DNA from 2 places in the Streptomyces sp. NPDC005263 genome. Region 2 is predicted to be linked to the other one. Evidence: predicted binding sites of a transcription regulator. Region 2 holds the regulator's gene; the other holds the start of a gene.
The links. The regulator HrcA, encoded in region 2, represses chaperone genes, less so after heat shock. The targets are predictions, from matches to a motif close to TTNGCACTCNGNNNNNCNGAGTGCNAA.

Region 1 (7,611 bases), on a different contig from region 2:
AGCCCGGCACGGCCCGCCCGGCCCGGTCGCCCGAAGGCCTGGGTGATCTGGTGGGCGCACGCCGTGGCCAGTAACGAGGCCGTCCGCGTGTCCGGCCGGTCCGCGTTCTCCGCCCGGCGCAGCAGCCGGCGAGCGTGGTCCGCCGAGTCGTCCCGCGCGTACGCGTGCCGGGGCGTCGGGACCGGCGACAGCTGCACCGTCACCGGCAGTTCGAAGTCCGGCGCGTCCGGCGGCAGCGGCAGCCGCGCGGTCGCCGTGCGCAGCTCCTCCTCGTCGATGTACACCTCGTGCTGCGGGACGCTGTCCGGAGCCGTGTTGTGGACCAGCTCCCACAGGGTGAGCGCCGACCCGTCGTCGAGCAGCCAGGTGTGCCGATACGTCTCACGGTGCAGCCCCGCGCTGTGGTGCGCGGAGTGCAGTGAACTGTCATACGCCAGCGCGCAGTCCAGTCGCTGTATCGTCTCGTCCGGCAGCTCGAAGGAGTTCAGGGCGCGGCCGAGGAGCCGCGCGAGGTGCTCCTCCGGAGACTCCGGCGACTCGGCTGGCTCGTACGCTGCCGTCTCGTACGGAACGCTCAAGGTTTCTCCCGGCGTTGCTGCATGTCACCTTGTGGGTGCATACCGTAGCCCCTCGGTCGGACATCGTGTCCGAGAACCGAGAAAACGTACGCCCGGAAAACGCCCGGGCCGCGGGGGAAGTTCCCACGCGGCCCGATGAATCGTCAAAAACACCAGGTCATAGCCTACTTACCCAACCTGGCGGTGATCACGCCGCGCTGCCCGCGATCCATTCGCTCCACGGCAGATTCCAGCCGTTCAACCCGTTGTCGGGTGCCACCGACTTGTCGGGGGAGTTCTTGACGATCACGACGTCCCCGATGAGCGAGTTGTCGAAGAACCAGTTGGCCGGGGTGTCGCCCTGCCCGCCCCGCACGGCCTCGAGTCCCACACAGCCGTGGCTGGTGCCCTCCCGGCCGAAGGGCGGGTTGGCCTTGTTGTACCAGTAGTTGCCGTGGATGAAGGTGCCCGACGTGGTCAGCCGCATCGCGTCCGGGACGTCAGGGATGTCGTAGGCGTTCGCGAGGTCGACCGTCCTGCTGTCCATCCGGATCTTCCGGTACTTCTCGGAGATCACCATCTGCCCGTTGTACGTGGTGAACTGGGAGCTGCCCGCCGAGATCGGGACCGTCTTCACGGTGCTGCCGTCCCGAACCACCTTCATCGTCTGCGTGTTCACGTCGACCGTGGACACCTGCGAGCGCCCGATCGTGAAGCTGACGGTCTTCTTCTGCACGCCCTGGATGCCGTTCGCGCCCTCGACCCCGTCCAGGTCGATCTTCATCGTGACCTTGGAGCCGGCCTTCCAGTACTCCTCGGGCCGGAAGTCGATCCGCTGCGACCCGAACCAGTGCCCGACCACCTTCTGCCCACTGCTCGACGTCACCGTGATGTGCGACTGCACGGCCTTCTTGTCGCTGATGGCCTTGTCGAAGTTGAACGACACCGGCATCCCGACGCCGACGGTCGACCCGCCGTCCGGCGTGTACGTCCCGATGAAGCTGTTCGCCTTGGAGACGGTCGTGAAGACCGAATCGGCGGAGGTGGACTTGCCGTTCGTGTCCTTCGCCCTCGCCGATATCTCGTACTTCGTCCCGCGCTCCAGCTGCTCCTTCGGCGTCCAGGCGCTGCCGTCCGCGGAGATCGTTCCCGGTACGGCCGTCCCCGCTCCCGCCACCGTCATCTTCACGTCGGTCAGGGTGCCGTCGCTGACCCGCACGCCGGTCGAGTTGATCGACGCTCCGGTCGAGCCGTTCTTGGCCGAGATCCGTATCGTCGCCGACGACGACTTGCCGGAGCCGCCGCTCCCCTTGTCGTCGTTCTTGGCGTTGGCGTCGCTGCCGCAGGCGGTGAGGGTGAGGGCGCCGACCATCAAGGCGGCACACGCCCCGAGTGCGCGCCGTGTCGCTGTGTCCGTCCTTGTCACGGGCTGCTCCAGGTTCGTGTGTGGTAGGTGATCCGCTCCCGTACGTCAAGGAAGAAGGGATCGTGGCCCGGTCGGGTTCCCAGTGGTCGCGATGAACGCCATCACGTGACACAACCAAGACAATTTCCCGCCGGATCGTCGACCGCCGGCGCCTCCCACCCGTTACTGAGCGGCTCCCGCCCGGCTCCTGCCCCTACGACTGCCCGTACAACTCCCCATACGACGGCCACGTCCCGCCCGGCGCGGACACCGACTCGGCGGCGCGCACGGCGTGGACGATCGCGCGGGTCACCGCGTCCGCGCCCGCGGCGAGGATCTCGTTGAGCGCGAGGGGATGGTCGCTGCCGAGCGGGCGGGCGCCGGTCGCCAGCGCGAACACCGTGTCGCCGTCGTGGAGCAGATGCACCGGTCGCACGGCGCGGGCGATGCCGTCGTGCGCGGTGCCGGCCAGCTTCTGCGCCTGGGCCTTCGACAGGTCCGCGTCGGTGGCGACCACCGCCAGCGTGGTGTTGAGCGGGGGCGGCGCGTTGGTCGCCGTGACCTCGGCGAGGCGACGGAGGGCACGATCATGGACACCCGCCTCCGGGTACTCCACCCGTCCTTGGAACAACTCCCCGTACAGAACCCCCGTTTCCGGGTCGGTGACCGATCCCGCCGCGTTGGCCACCACCAGCGCGGCCACCGTGATCCCCGAGCCGAGCACCGTACTGGCGGTGCCGACACCTCCCTTGAGCGGCCCGACCGTGGCGCCCGTACCCGCGCCCACACACCCCTGCGGCACCCGCGCGCCGGGCTCGCCAGCCGCCGCCGCCTCGACCGCGGCGCGCCCGGTGTCCGCGTCCGGCCTGGCCCGGAAGTCGCCGCCCCGGCCCAGGTCGAAGACACAGGCCGCGGGCACCACCGGCACGACCTGCGCCGGGTCCACCCCGACCGGTACGCCCCGCCCCCGCTCCTCCAGCCAGGCCATCACCCCGGACGCCGCGTCGAGGCCGTACGCACTACCGCCGGTCAGCACGATCGCCTCGACCTTCTGCACGAGATTGCGCGGGTCGAGCGCGTCGGTCTCCTTGGTGCCGGGTCCGCCGCCCCGCACGTCCACGGCGGCGACGGCCCCGCCCTCCGGCGCGAGCACCACGGTGGTGCCGGTGAGCCAGCCCCCGCCGGTACGCGTCGCGTGCCCCACCCGTAGACCGGCGATGTCCGTCAATGCGTCAACTGTCATGGGCCCCAGTCTCGTCCAGCCACCGGGGACCCTCGCGCCCCCGCGCCCGCCGGCATCCCTCCGGCTGTGGGGTTCACCCGCGCCTCTCCGGGCGCAGCCACCCGGCATCCTCGGCGGTGGGTCGCCGTCAGGGCCGTACCCTGGAGGCATGAGCACCGCCCCCGATCCCGAGCCGCGTGAGCCGAAGCCCGCGCTGATCTTCGACGACCCGCTGGACCAGCAGTCCTCGGACGACACGGACCGGGGATGGGGCGAGCGGCCGGGTGGCGAGGGCGACAGCGCGGCCGACCTGAAGCGCTTCCTCGACGAGAAGCCGCCCCACCACCTCTGAACCCGCCGGGGACCGCGGACCGCCGCCGCTACCGCTTGTCGAGGCCGGAGCCGCCCTGCCGCTGCTGTGCGAGCAGCGCGTCGCGGATCTCCTTGAGCACCTCCAGCTCGGTCACCTCGATGATCTCGTGCGTGCCCTCCTTCGCCTTCCTGCGGGCCTCCTGCCGGGCCAGGTACTTCGACATCGGCAGGACCATCAGGAAGTAGACGACGGCCGCGGTGATCACGAAGGTCAGGGTGGCGCCGAGGACGCTGCCCCACATGATCGGGACCCCGCTCTGCACCGTGCCGTCCGCGGCCACCTTGCAGGGGTCCTGGAGGCACGAGCTGTAACTGTCGAGGCTCTTGGTGCCGATCGCTCCCACCAGCGGGTTGATCAGGCCCTTCACCACAGAGTTCACGATGTTGGTGAAGGCGGCACCGATGACCACCGCCACCGCCAGGTCGACGACGTTCCCGCGCATCAGGAAGGCCTTGAATCCCTGCCAGACGCTTGGCTTGTTCTCGCTCAACTCGGGGACTCTCCTCATACGAACTGGTAGTGGAACAAACAGCTCCGCAACCTACGTGAGGACCGGGTGCCCCTGTCCAGGTGGGTGGAGCCATCGCGGGACGTGACGGGTGTGGCGGCGGGACGAGTGGGCGCGGGGTGCGCGTCGCGTGGGTCAGCACAGAGTCACCGCCAGTCGCGCCGTGGTGCTCGCGCCGGCGAGACGCGCCGCGGTGGAGCGGGGGACCGACAGGACGACGAGCGCCCCGCCCTCGGCCCCGCCCGGTGTCTCCAGCGTCTGAGGCACCTTCGTCACCCGGGCCCCGCGCGCGACCACCCGGGCGTCGCCGCCCGTCGCGGTCCGCTCGGCGGCGATGACGTCCACCCGGTCACCGGGCCGCAACAGCCCGACCGTGGCTCCGTCGGCGATCCGCACCGGCGCCGTCACCAGCCGGACGGCACGGTGTTCCCGTACGGGATCCGCCACGGGACGCCCCCGGGCCTGCTCCGATTCCTGGGGGACCGCGGGCCCCGCCGCCAGGACCGCGGCCGCCGTGACGGTGAGGCCGGCCGCCACGGCGCGCCGTCGGCGCCGGACCAGTCGCTGCAGTCCGTAACGGCCGCCGCGGATGCGCACGGGAGCGAAGTGCGGCACCTCGCAGGTCGGGGGAGCTTCCGCGCCGAGCGGCCGTGGGACGACGGGAGAGGGAGCGGAAGTAGGGGAGTGGGAACGGGAGGGCGAGGACGAGGGCGAGGGTGCGAAGGACATGGGACCACCACCTGCGACGAGGGATCGGCTTGCGGTGCCACGATGCGGCTTCGCGCCGATTCCCGCGGAGGCCCGTGGGCTACTGCCGAGTTGTGGACAACTCCCTCACCCGAACGGGAGGTTCCGCCCACGGGCGCCGGCACACCTACGGCAGCGTGAACCCCGGATCCATCCCGCCCAGCGCGTTCGCGCACGGACAGTCCCGCTCCCGCGCCGAGGGCAACTCGGCCACCGCGTCGAACAGCACACCCCGCAGCCGGTCCACGTTCGCCGCGAACACCCGCAGCACCTCCTCGTGGGAGACGCCCTCACCCGTCTCGGCGCCCGCGTCGAGATCGGTGACCAGGGTCAACGAGGTGTAGCAGAGCTCCAGTTCGCGGGCGAGTGCCGCCTCCGGGTGTCCGGTCATGCCGACCACCGACCAGCCCTGCGCCTGATGCCACACCGATTCGGCGCGGGTCGAGAACCGCGGCCCCTCGATCACGACCAGCGTGCCGCCGTCCACCGGTTCCCAGTCCCGCCCGCGTGCCGCCTTCAGCGCGGCCGCCCGCCCGACCGGGCAGTAGGGATCGGCCAGGGACACATGGACCACGTTCGGCACCGCGCCGCCCGGCAGCGGCAGCCCGTCGAAGTACGTGCCCGTCCGGGACTTCGTCCGGTCGGCCAGCTGGTCCGGCACCAGCAGCGTGCCCGGACCGTACTCGGGGCGCAGGCCGCCCACCGCGCACGGGGCGAGGACCTGGCGGGCGCCGACGGACCGCAGTGCCCAGAGGTTGGCCCGGTAGTTGATGCGGTGCGGCGGCAGATGGTGGCCGCGCCCGTGCCGGGGCAGGAAGGCGACCCGCCGGCCGGCCACCTCGCCGAGGAAGAGGGAGTCACTGGGAGGCCCGTAGGGGGTGTCCACCTGGATCTCGGTCACGTCGTCGAGGAACGAGTAGAGGCCGGAGCCGCCGATCACACCGACCTCTGCGTTCGCCTTGTTCGCCATGCCCGCACCCTAACCGCCTCCGGAAACGCCGATGACCCCGCCGTCGTAAGACGACAGGGTCCGGTGAGAAAGGCGGCAGGGCCCTGAGAGAAAGGGCCCTGAGCGGCGGGCGGAGAGGCTTGGCCCTACGCGGCTGAGCTGCTGCTGGACGACTTGCCCGAGCTCGACGTGCTCGTGCTCGACGACTTCGAGTCCGAGGACGACTTCGCGTCGGAGGACTTCGAGTCGGACGACTTCGACTCCGAGGACGAAGAGGACGCCCCCGACTTCGAGGACGACGGCGCGCTGCTCGACGAGGAGCCGCGGCTGTCGTTGCGGTAGAAGCCGGAGCCCTTGAAGACGATGCCGACCGCGGAGAACACCTTCTTGAGTCGGCCGTGGCAGTTGGGGCACTCGGTGAGCGCGTCGTCGGTGAACTTCTGCACCGCCTCGAGGCCCTCGCCACACTCGGTGCACTGGTACTGATAGGTCGGCACTTGTCTTCCTCCTGGCACTCTCACTCGATGAGTGCTAACGATCGTCCATACTAACCTGTGCCGCTTGCAATTGGAGTAACGTGCGTCACCTGCCTGTGGGCAGCGGTCAGGGCTTGACCGTCTCGCGGGCACTTGCCCAAAGGAGAAGCAGCGTAGCTGCGGAGTCACAGTGACGTATTCCTTCGGTCACATCTCATCGATCGCGACAGGTTCGCGATGGGCCGCGCCGCGCGTGACCACTCTGGTCGCGCGCGGCGGCGCCAGTCGTGAACGCAGCGCCAGCAGGGTCACCAGGGCGAGCAGCGTGCCGCCCATCGGGACCAGGAACCCGGCGCCGTCCCAGAAGCGGTCCTGAAGCTGTCCGGCGATCGTGACGGCCGCCGCCTGGCCGAGCGCCACCGCCCCGGTCAGCCAGGTGAACGCCTCGGTGCGGGCGTCGGCCGCGACCAGCCCCTCGACCAGGGTGTAGCCGGTGATCAGGGCGGGCGCGATGCACATGCCGACGAGCAGGCCGAGGCCGGCCAGGACGAGCACCGAGTGCGCGGCCCACAGGCCGGACGCGGTCAGCGCGAGGGCGGCGTACCCGACGAGCAGGCGGCGCCGCGGGGCCGTCTTCCAGGCGATGGCGCCGCAGACCAGACCGGAGAGCACGTTGCCGGCGGCGAAGGTGCCGTACAGGACACCGTTCAGGCCGGGTTCGCCGATCGACTCGGTGAACGCGGCCAGTGAGACCTGCATGCCGCCGAAGACGGAGCCGATGCCGAGGAACGCCACGATCAGGATCCGCACGCCGGGGCTGCGCAGCGCCGAGGCGTGCGCCACCCGCGCGTGCCCGTCGGCGGCGACCGCGGGCTGGGTGCTCTTCCGCGCGGCGAACAGCAGACCGCCCAGCAGCGTCAGCGAGGCCTCCGCCACCAGACCCGCGGCGGGATCCACCGACGTGCACAGCGCGGTGGCCAGCAGCGGGCCGATGACGAAGGTCAGCTCGTCCGTGACCGACTCGAAGGCCGCCGCGGTGGACAGCAGCGGCGAGTCCTGGAGCTGGACCGCCCAGCGCGCCCGCACCATCGGGCCGATCTGGGGCGTCGAGGCGCCCGTGGGCACGGCTGCCGCGAGCAGCGCCCACAGGGGGGCGTGGGACAGCGCGAGCGCGGTCAGGGCCAGGCCCGACAGGGCGTGCACCACCACGCCCGGGACCAGTACCGCGCGTTGTCCGTGGCGGTCGACGAGGCGACCGGCGTAGGGCGCGAACAGGGCCGTGGAGACCCCGGTGACGGCCGCGGCGGCGCCCGCCGCCCCGTAGGAGCCGGTGGTGTGCTGCACGAGCAGCACGATGGAGACGGTGAGCATCGC
Region 2 (7,611 bases):
GCCGGCCTCGCGGGCGGTGGCACGCCACTTGGCGAGCGCCTTCGCACCGCGGTCGCCCTTCCACTGCGTGATGCACCGGGACGCGGCCCACGGCACGATCGCGTCGACACCGGTCTCGGTCATCGTCTCGACGGCCAACTCGCCCCGGTCGCCCTTGGGCAGCGCCTGGACGACGGTGATGCGCGGCTGCTCCTGCGGCTCCTCCAGGACGCTCTCCAGGCCGCAGACGACCAGCCGGTCCTTGCCCTCCGCGGCCTTGACGACACCCTCGATCCAGCGCCCGCGCCCGTCCGTGAGGACGACGTCCTCGCCGGGCCGCAGACGCTTCACGGAGACGGCGTGCCGTCCCTCCGGGCCGTCGAGGACGAGCTCCCCGCCGCAGAAGTCAGGGAGTTCGAGCGGGTCGACCACGAAGACCGGCGCGGTCATCAGACGTCACCCGTGGGCGGGCAGGACGACAACGCCGTCTTCGCGGCGGCCAGTTCGGCCACCAGCACCTCGACCAGCTGCCCCGCGGGCAGTTCGCGGGCCATCCGGTGGCCCTGTCCCGCCCACAGCGCCATGCCCTGCGCGTCGCCCGCCTTGGCGGCCGCCTTGCGCAGCGGCGAGGTGAGGTGGTGGATCTCCGGGTAGGCGGCGGGCGCGTACGGGCCGTGCTCGCGCAGGAAGCGGTTGACCAGGCCGCGGGCCGGTCGGCCGGAGAAGGCGCGGGTCAGCTCCGTGCGGACGAACAGGGGGTTGGTCAGCGCGTGCTTGTGGACGGCGTTCGCGCCGGACTCGGCGGTGGCGAGGAACGCCGTGCCGAGCTGGGCCGCGGACGCGCCCGCGGCGAGTACGGCGGCGATCTGGCTGCCGCGCATGATGCCGCCGGCGGCGACGATCGGGATCCGTACCGTCTCGCGGATCTGGGCGACCAGCGACAGCAGCCCGATGCCCGAGCCGTCGGTCTCGGGGATGTCCCGGTGGGTGCCCTGGTGGCCGCCCGCCTCCACGCCCTGCGCGATCACCGCGTCGGCGCCGGCCCGTTCCACGGCGAGGGCCTCCTCGGCGGTGGTCGCGGTGACGAGGGTGAGGGTGCCGGCCCGGCGCAGCGAGTCCAGGACGTCCGGCTGGGGGACGCCGAAGTGGAAGGAGACCACGGGTACCGGATTGTCGAGCAGCACCGCGAGTTTGGCTTCGTAGCCGTCGTCGCGGCCGCTGTCCTTGTCGCCGAGCTCAGTCTCGTACCAGGCGGCCTCGCCGGCCAGCTGGTGCGTGTAGACGTCGACCGCGGCGGGGTCCGCGTACTCCGGCTGCGGCAGGAAGAGGTTCACTCCGAACGGGCGGGTGGTGAGGCTCCGCAGCTGCTTGATCTCCTGGTACAGGCCGTCGGCCGTCTTGTACCCGGCAGCGAGGAACCCGAGCCCGCCGGCCTCGCACACGGCGGCGGCGAGCGTCGGTACGGAGACGCCGCCCGCCATGGGGGCCTGCACGATCGGGTACGGGAAGAGATCGGTCAGTGCGGAGGACATGACGGCATGTTGTCACGTCCTCCGAACAAGTCCGAATCCGGCCTTCCGCCCGGCACGGGCCGCCGGTGACTCCGAACGGCAGGGCCCCAAGCGGTGCCCCAAGGGCCCCTCAGAGGTGCCCTTGACGCCCTTCGGACCCTGCCCGGTGGCGGGCCGCCTCAGCGACCGTTGAACGCGTCCTTCAGCCGGGAGAACAACCCCTGCTGCCCCGGCTGGAACTGGCCCTGCGGCCGCTCCTCGCCCCTCAGCTTGGCGAGCTCGCGCAGCAGCCGTTCCTGTTCGGGGTCGAGCTTGGACGGGGTCTGCACCTCGACGTGCACGATCAGGTCGCCGCGACCGCCGCCGCGCAGGTGCGTGACACCGCGGGCGTGCAGCGGGATCGACTGGCCGGACTGGGTGCCGGGCCGGATGTCGACCTCCTCCAGACCGTCCAGTGTCTCCAGCGGGACCTTGGTGCCCAGGGAGGCCGCGGTCATCGGGAGGGTGACCGTGCAGTGCAGGTCGTCGCCCCGGCGCTGGAACTGCGAGTGCGGCAGCTCGTGGATCTCGACGTAGAGGTCACCGGCGGGACCGCCGCCGGGCCCGACCTCGCCCTCGCCCGCGAGCTGGATCCGGGTGCCGTTGTCGACACCGGCGGGGATCTTGACCGTCAGCGTGCGACGGGAGCGCACCCGGCCGTCACCGGCGCACTCCGGGCACGGCGTCGGGACGACCGTGCCGAAGCCCTGACACTGCGGGCAGGGCCGCGAGGTCATGACCTGGCCGAGGAAGGACCGCGTCACCTGCGACACCTCACCGCGGCCGCGGCACATGTCACACGTCTGCGCGGTCGTGCCCGGCGCCGCGCCCTCACCACTGCAGGTGGTGCAGACGATCGCCGTGTCGACCTGGATGTCCTTCGTGGTGCCGAAGGCGGCCTCGTCCAGCTCGATCTCCAGCCGGATCATCGCGTCCTGGCCGCGCCGGGTCCGCGAGCGCGGGCCGCGCTGCGACGCCGTGCCGAAGAACGCGTCCATGATGTCCGAGAAGTTGCCGAAGCCGCCGGCTCCGAAACCGCCCGCGCCGCCGCCGCCCGCCTGCGAGAGCGGGTCGCCGCCGAGGTCGTAGACCTGCTTCTTCTGCGGGTCCGACAGCACCTCGTAAGCGGCGTTGATCTCCTTGAACCGCTCCTGGGTCTTCGGATCGGGGTTGACGTCCGGGTGCAGCTCGCGTGCGAGCCGCCGGAAGGCCTTCTTGATCTCGTCCTGCGACGCGTCGCGGCGCACGCCTAGAACGGCGTAGTAGTCCGTGGCCACTTACGACTCCGCCAGGATCTGTCCGACGTACCGTGCCACTGCGCGTACCGCTCCCATCGTTCCCGGGTAATCCATGCGGGTCGGTCCGACCACGCCGAGCTTGGCGACTGCCTCGCCGCCCGAACCGTAACCGACCGAGACCACAGAAGTAGAGTTGAGTCCCTCATAGGCGTTCTCATGACCGATCCGTACGGTCATGCCCGAATCCCCTGCCTCGCCCAGCAACTTGAGAAGCACGACCTGCTCCTCCAGCGCCTCCAGGACGGGCCGGATCGTGAGGGGAAAGTCATGTCCGAAGCGGGTCAGATTGGCGGTGCCGCCGATCATCAGCCGCTCCTCGTTCTCCTCGACGAGCGTCTCCAGGAGGGTGGAGAGCACCGTCGCGACCGTGCCGCGGTCCTCGATGTCGAAGGCCTCCGGCAGGTCTTCCACCAGCTGCGGGACGTCGGTGAAACGACGGCCCGCGATCCGGCTGTTGAGCCGCGCCCGCAGATCCGCGAGCGGACTCTCGCCGAACGGTGCCGGGCAGTCGACCATCCGCTGTTCGACCCGCCCGGTGTCCGTGATCAGCACGAGCATCACGCGCGCGGGGGCGAGTGACAGCAGCTCGACGTGGCGCACGGTCGAACGGGTCAGCGAGGGGTACTGCACGACGGCGACCTGCCGGGTCAGCTGCGCGAGCAGCCGCACGGTCCGCGCCACGACGTCGTCGAGGTCGACGGCGCCGTCGAGGAAGTTCTGGATGGCGCGCCGCTCGGGCCCGGTCATCGGCTTGACGCCGGCCAGCTTGTCGACGAACAGCCGGTACCCCTTGTCGGTGGGGATCCGCCCGGCGCTGGTGTGCGGCTGGGCGATGAACCCCTCGTCCTCCAGGGCGGCCATGTCGTTGCGGACCGTCGCCGGGGAGACGCCGAGGTTGTGCCGCTCGGTGAGCGCCTTGGACCCGACGGGCTCCTCGGTACCGACGTAGTCCTGGACGATGGCGCGCAGCACCTGGAGCCTGCGTTCACTCAGCATCCGCGCTCACCTCCAGAAGTCGTCCCCCAGTCCCCTGGGTGCCTGGCCTGGCACTCGTCATATCCGAGTGCCAGCGTTCCCCGGCCCAGTGTACGGCCGTGGGGTACGCCCCGGGCAAGGCCGGTCCCACGAGGCCGTGCCCCGGCGTGCCGCTCCGGCTAGCGTCGCGGTATGAGCGTGACTTGGGAAGAGCTGGGATGGGAGCGGGTTTCGGCCGGGGTCGGGCGCTGTCGGCTGCCCGGCTGGGACTGCACGGTGGGGCTGGTCGTCGGCGAGGGCCGGGCCCTCGTGATCGACGCCGGGTCGAGTCTGCAGGAGGGTGCGCGGCTGCGGGCGGCGGCGGAGGAGCTCGCCGGTCATCGTGTGACTCATCTCGCGCTCACCCACCCCCACTTCGATCACGTCTTCGGCACCGCGGCGTTCGCGGGGGCGGAGGTGTTCGGCGCGGTGGGCATCGACACGGTGCTCGGCGGGCGGGCCGCGCGGGAGGAGCTGCGGACGGACGCGGTGCGCAACGGTCTGGCTCAGGCCCTGGCGGACGAGGCGGTCGACGCCCTGGTGGTGCCGCGGCACCGGGTCTCCGGCGAGTGGACCCTCGATCTGGGGGGCGGTCGGCAGGTCCTGCTGGCGAACGTGGGGCCCGGCCACAGCGCCCACGACCTCGCCGTCCTGGTGCCGGGCTCGCCCGAGGTGGTCTTCTGCGGCGACCTGGTCGAGGAGTCCGGCGAGCCCCAGGCGGGCCCGGACGCCGTACCGTCACGCTGGCCGGCCGCGCTGGACCGGCTGCTGGAGCTGGGCGGCGAGGACGCGCGGTACGTGCCCGGTCACGGAGCGGTCGTGGACGCGGGGTTCGTACGGGCCCAGCGGGACGCGCTGGCGGAGCGCTTCGGCGTGTCGCGGTGACCTGTACGGCCGGGCGGCCCGGTCTTCTCCTATCGTCATCCGAATGCGCCAGTACTCTCCGGACCTGACCCCGCCGTGGAAGAAGCCCCAGCCCGCACCGGAGGTCCCGGCGGAGCCCGGCCTGGTGGTCGAGGAACCGGGGTCGGGTTTCTGCGGTGCGGTGATCCGCTGCGAGGCGGGCACGGTCACCCTGGAGGACCGCTTCGGCAAGCACCGGGTCTTCCCGATGGAGCCCCGGGGCTTCCTCCTGGAGGGCCGGGTGGTCACCCTGGTCCGGCCGACCGGGCAGGCTCCGGTACGTCCCTCCCGTACCGCGTCCGGTTCGGTCGCCGTCCCCGCAGCACGCGCCCGCGTGGCCCGCGCCGGGCGCATCTATGTCGAGGGCCGGCACGACGCCGAGCTGGTCGAGAAGGTCTGGGGCGACGACCTGCGCGTCGAGGGCGTGGTCGTCGAATACCTGGAGGGCGTGGACGACCTCCCGTCCATCGTGGCGGACTTCGCGCCGGGCCCCGACGCCCGTCTGGGCATCCTGGTGGACCATCTGGTCCCCGGCACCAAGGAGTGGCGCATCGCCCAGGCGGTGACCAGCGAGCACGCCCTAGTGGTGGGCCACCCGTACATCGACATCTGGGAAGCGGTGAAGCCGTCGTCCCTGGGAATCCCCGGCTGGCCCCGCGTACCACGCGGCCAGGACTGGAAGACCGGGGTGTGCCGGTCCCTGGGCTGGCCGGAGAACACGGGCGCGGTGTGGCAGGCGATCCTGAAGCGGGTGGGGTCCTACCGGGACCTGGAGCCGGAACTGCTCGGGCGCGTGGAGGAACTGATCGACTTCGTCACGGCCCCGGGTGAGGACTGAGCGGCCTCGGCCGTGCGGCGCGCTTTTCAGCCCGTCCGGGCCCTTCCAGCCCGTCCGGCGTTTGAGGACGAGGCCCCTTCAGGGCCGAACCGGGGGTCTGGGGGCGGCAGCCCCCAGGGACGGGACGGGCAGGGGCGGCGGGGGCGAGAAAACCTGACCCCGCCCTCCCCCGGCGACCCCACCCTCAGTCCACCAGATCCCGCACCACCGCATCCGCCAACAACCGCCCCCGCAACGTCAGCACCGCCCGCCCCGCGCCATACGGCCCCTCCTCGAGAAGCCCATCCCCCAGTGCCCGGCGCGACGCCTCGAGCCCAGCCGCACGCAGCAGATCCAGCGGCACCCCCTCCACCAGCCGCAGCTCCAGCAGAACCCGCTCCACCCGCCGGTCCTCCTGAGACAGCAGCTCGCGCCCGGCCCCCGGCGACCGCCCCGCCGCCAACGCCCCCGCGTACGCCCCCGGGTGCTTGACGTTCCACCAGCGCACACCGCCCACATGGCTGTGCGCGCCCGGACCCGCGCCCCACCAGTCGGCGCCGCGCCAATACAGCTCGTTGTGACGGCAGCGGCCCGCCTCCGAGGTGGCCCAGTTGGAGACCTCGTACCAGTCGAAGCCCGCCGCCGACAGGGTCTCCTCCGCGATCAGATAGCGGTCGGCGTGGACGTCGTCGTCGGTCATCGGGACCTCGCCCCGGCGGATCCGGCGCGCGAGCTGAGTGCCCTCCTCGACGATCAGCGCGTACGCCGAGACGTGGTCGGGGCCGGCGCCGAGGGCCGCCGCCAGGGAGGCCCGCCAGTCGTCGTCGGACTCGCCCGGGGTGCCGTAGATCAGGTCGAGGTTCACATGCTCGAAGCCAGCCGCGCGGGCCTCGGCGACGCAGGCCTCCGGGCGGCCCGGTGTGTGCGTGCGGTCCAGGACCTTCAGTACGTGCTGACGCGCGCTCTGCATACCGAAGGAGATCCGGTTGAAGCCGCCTTCCCGGAGGGTCGCCAGATAGCTCGGGTCGACCGACTCCGGGTTCGCCTCCGTGGTGATCTCCGCGTCGGCCGCGAGACCGAACTCGTCGCGGATCGCGCCCAGCATCCGCACCAGGTCGTCCGCGGCCAGCAGCGTGGGCGTACCACCGCCGACGAAGACCGTGCGGACCTCGCGCGGGTCGTCGCCGAGGACCTTGCGGGCCAGCCGGATCTCGTCGGTCAGGGTGTCCGCGTAGTTGTCGCGGGAGGCGAGGACGCCGCCGGTGCCGCGCAGCTCGGTCGCCGTGTACGTGTTGAAGTCGCAGTAGCCGCAGCGGGTCGCGCAGTACGGGACGTGCAGATAGAACCCGAGGGGACGGTCGGCCGCCCCGGCGAGCGCGGACGCGGGCAGCGCGCCGTCGTCGGGCACGGGCTCGCCGTCGGGGAGTGCGGAAGGCATGTCCCCCATTGTCCCGCACCGGAGGGAGTACCCACTCCCTCCTCCAGACCGGCACGGCCCCTACCTCCCTACCTCCCTGCTTGCCTACTCCGCCTGCAGGACCAGCAACGCCAGATCGTCCTCCGGCGGACGCGGTCCGAACTCGTGGACCAGCCGCGTGATGCGCTCCGCGATCTGCTCCGCGTCGAGCCCCGTGCATCCGGCCAGCGCCTCCGCCAGCCCGTCCTCGTCGTCGAACTGGCGTGAGCCGCTGCGCCGCTCGGTCACCCCGTCCGTCACGCACAGCAGGCTGTCACCGGACCGCAGCTCGAAGGTCTCGCTGGTGTACGTGGCGTCCTCGATGACCCCGAGGAGGGTCTGCGGACGCGCGGCCGTGCGGACCTCGCCGCCCGCGCCGAGCAGCAGCGGCAGCGGGTGTCCGGCGGAGGCGAGGGTGCAGCGCACTCCGCCCCGGAACGGGGCCAGCTCGCCGTAGAGCAGGGACAGGAACCGGGTCTGCGGGCCGTCGCCGGGACCGGGCGGCCGGCCCCCCGCCGAGGCCAGCGCGCGGGCCGCCGCGTCCGCGGCCTCCGTCGCGTCGTCGAGGAGCAGCTGGTTGAGCCGGTCCAGGAC

Region 1: the regulator HrcA is predicted to act here: its motif matches at 6,270-6,296, upstream of ACFYRY_RS20190 (FmdB family zinc ribbon protein).

Annotation. Positions count from the first base shown of each region.
Region 1 covers NZ_JBIAKJ010000004.1:367,627-375,237, reverse strand. Annotated here, with positions in the region: gene ACFYRY_RS20225 (DUF6227 family protein) at 1-578, opposite strand, end outside; gene ACFYRY_RS20220 (Ig-like domain-containing protein) at 766-1,983, opposite strand; gene ACFYRY_RS20215 (P1 family peptidase) at 2,177-3,205, opposite strand; gene ACFYRY_RS20210 (hypothetical protein) at 3,354-3,536, shown strand; gene mscL (large conductance mechanosensitive channel protein MscL) at 3,565-4,047, opposite strand; gene ACFYRY_RS20200 (RcpC/CpaB family pilus assembly protein) at 4,201-4,794, opposite strand; gene ACFYRY_RS20195 (S-methyl-5'-thioadenosine phosphorylase) at 4,940-5,782, opposite strand; gene ACFYRY_RS20190 (FmdB family zinc ribbon protein) at 5,908-6,258, opposite strand; gene ACFYRY_RS20185 (MFS transporter) at 6,445-7,611, opposite strand, start outside.
Region 2 covers NZ_JBIAKJ010000002.1:507,831-515,441, reverse strand. Annotated here, with positions in the region: gene ACFYRY_RS09590 (16S rRNA (uracil(1498)-N(3))-methyltransferase) at 1-429, opposite strand, end outside; gene ACFYRY_RS09585 (nitronate monooxygenase) at 429-1,511, opposite strand; gene dnaJ (molecular chaperone DnaJ) at 1,670-2,806, opposite strand; gene hrcA (heat-inducible transcriptional repressor HrcA) at 2,807-3,823, opposite strand; gene ACFYRY_RS09570 (MBL fold metallo-hydrolase) at 3,995-4,726, shown strand; gene ACFYRY_RS09565 (DUF3097 domain-containing protein) at 4,770-5,582, shown strand; gene hemW (radical SAM family heme chaperone HemW) at 5,767-6,999, opposite strand; gene ACFYRY_RS09555 (SpoIIE family protein phosphatase) at 7,084-7,611, opposite strand, start outside.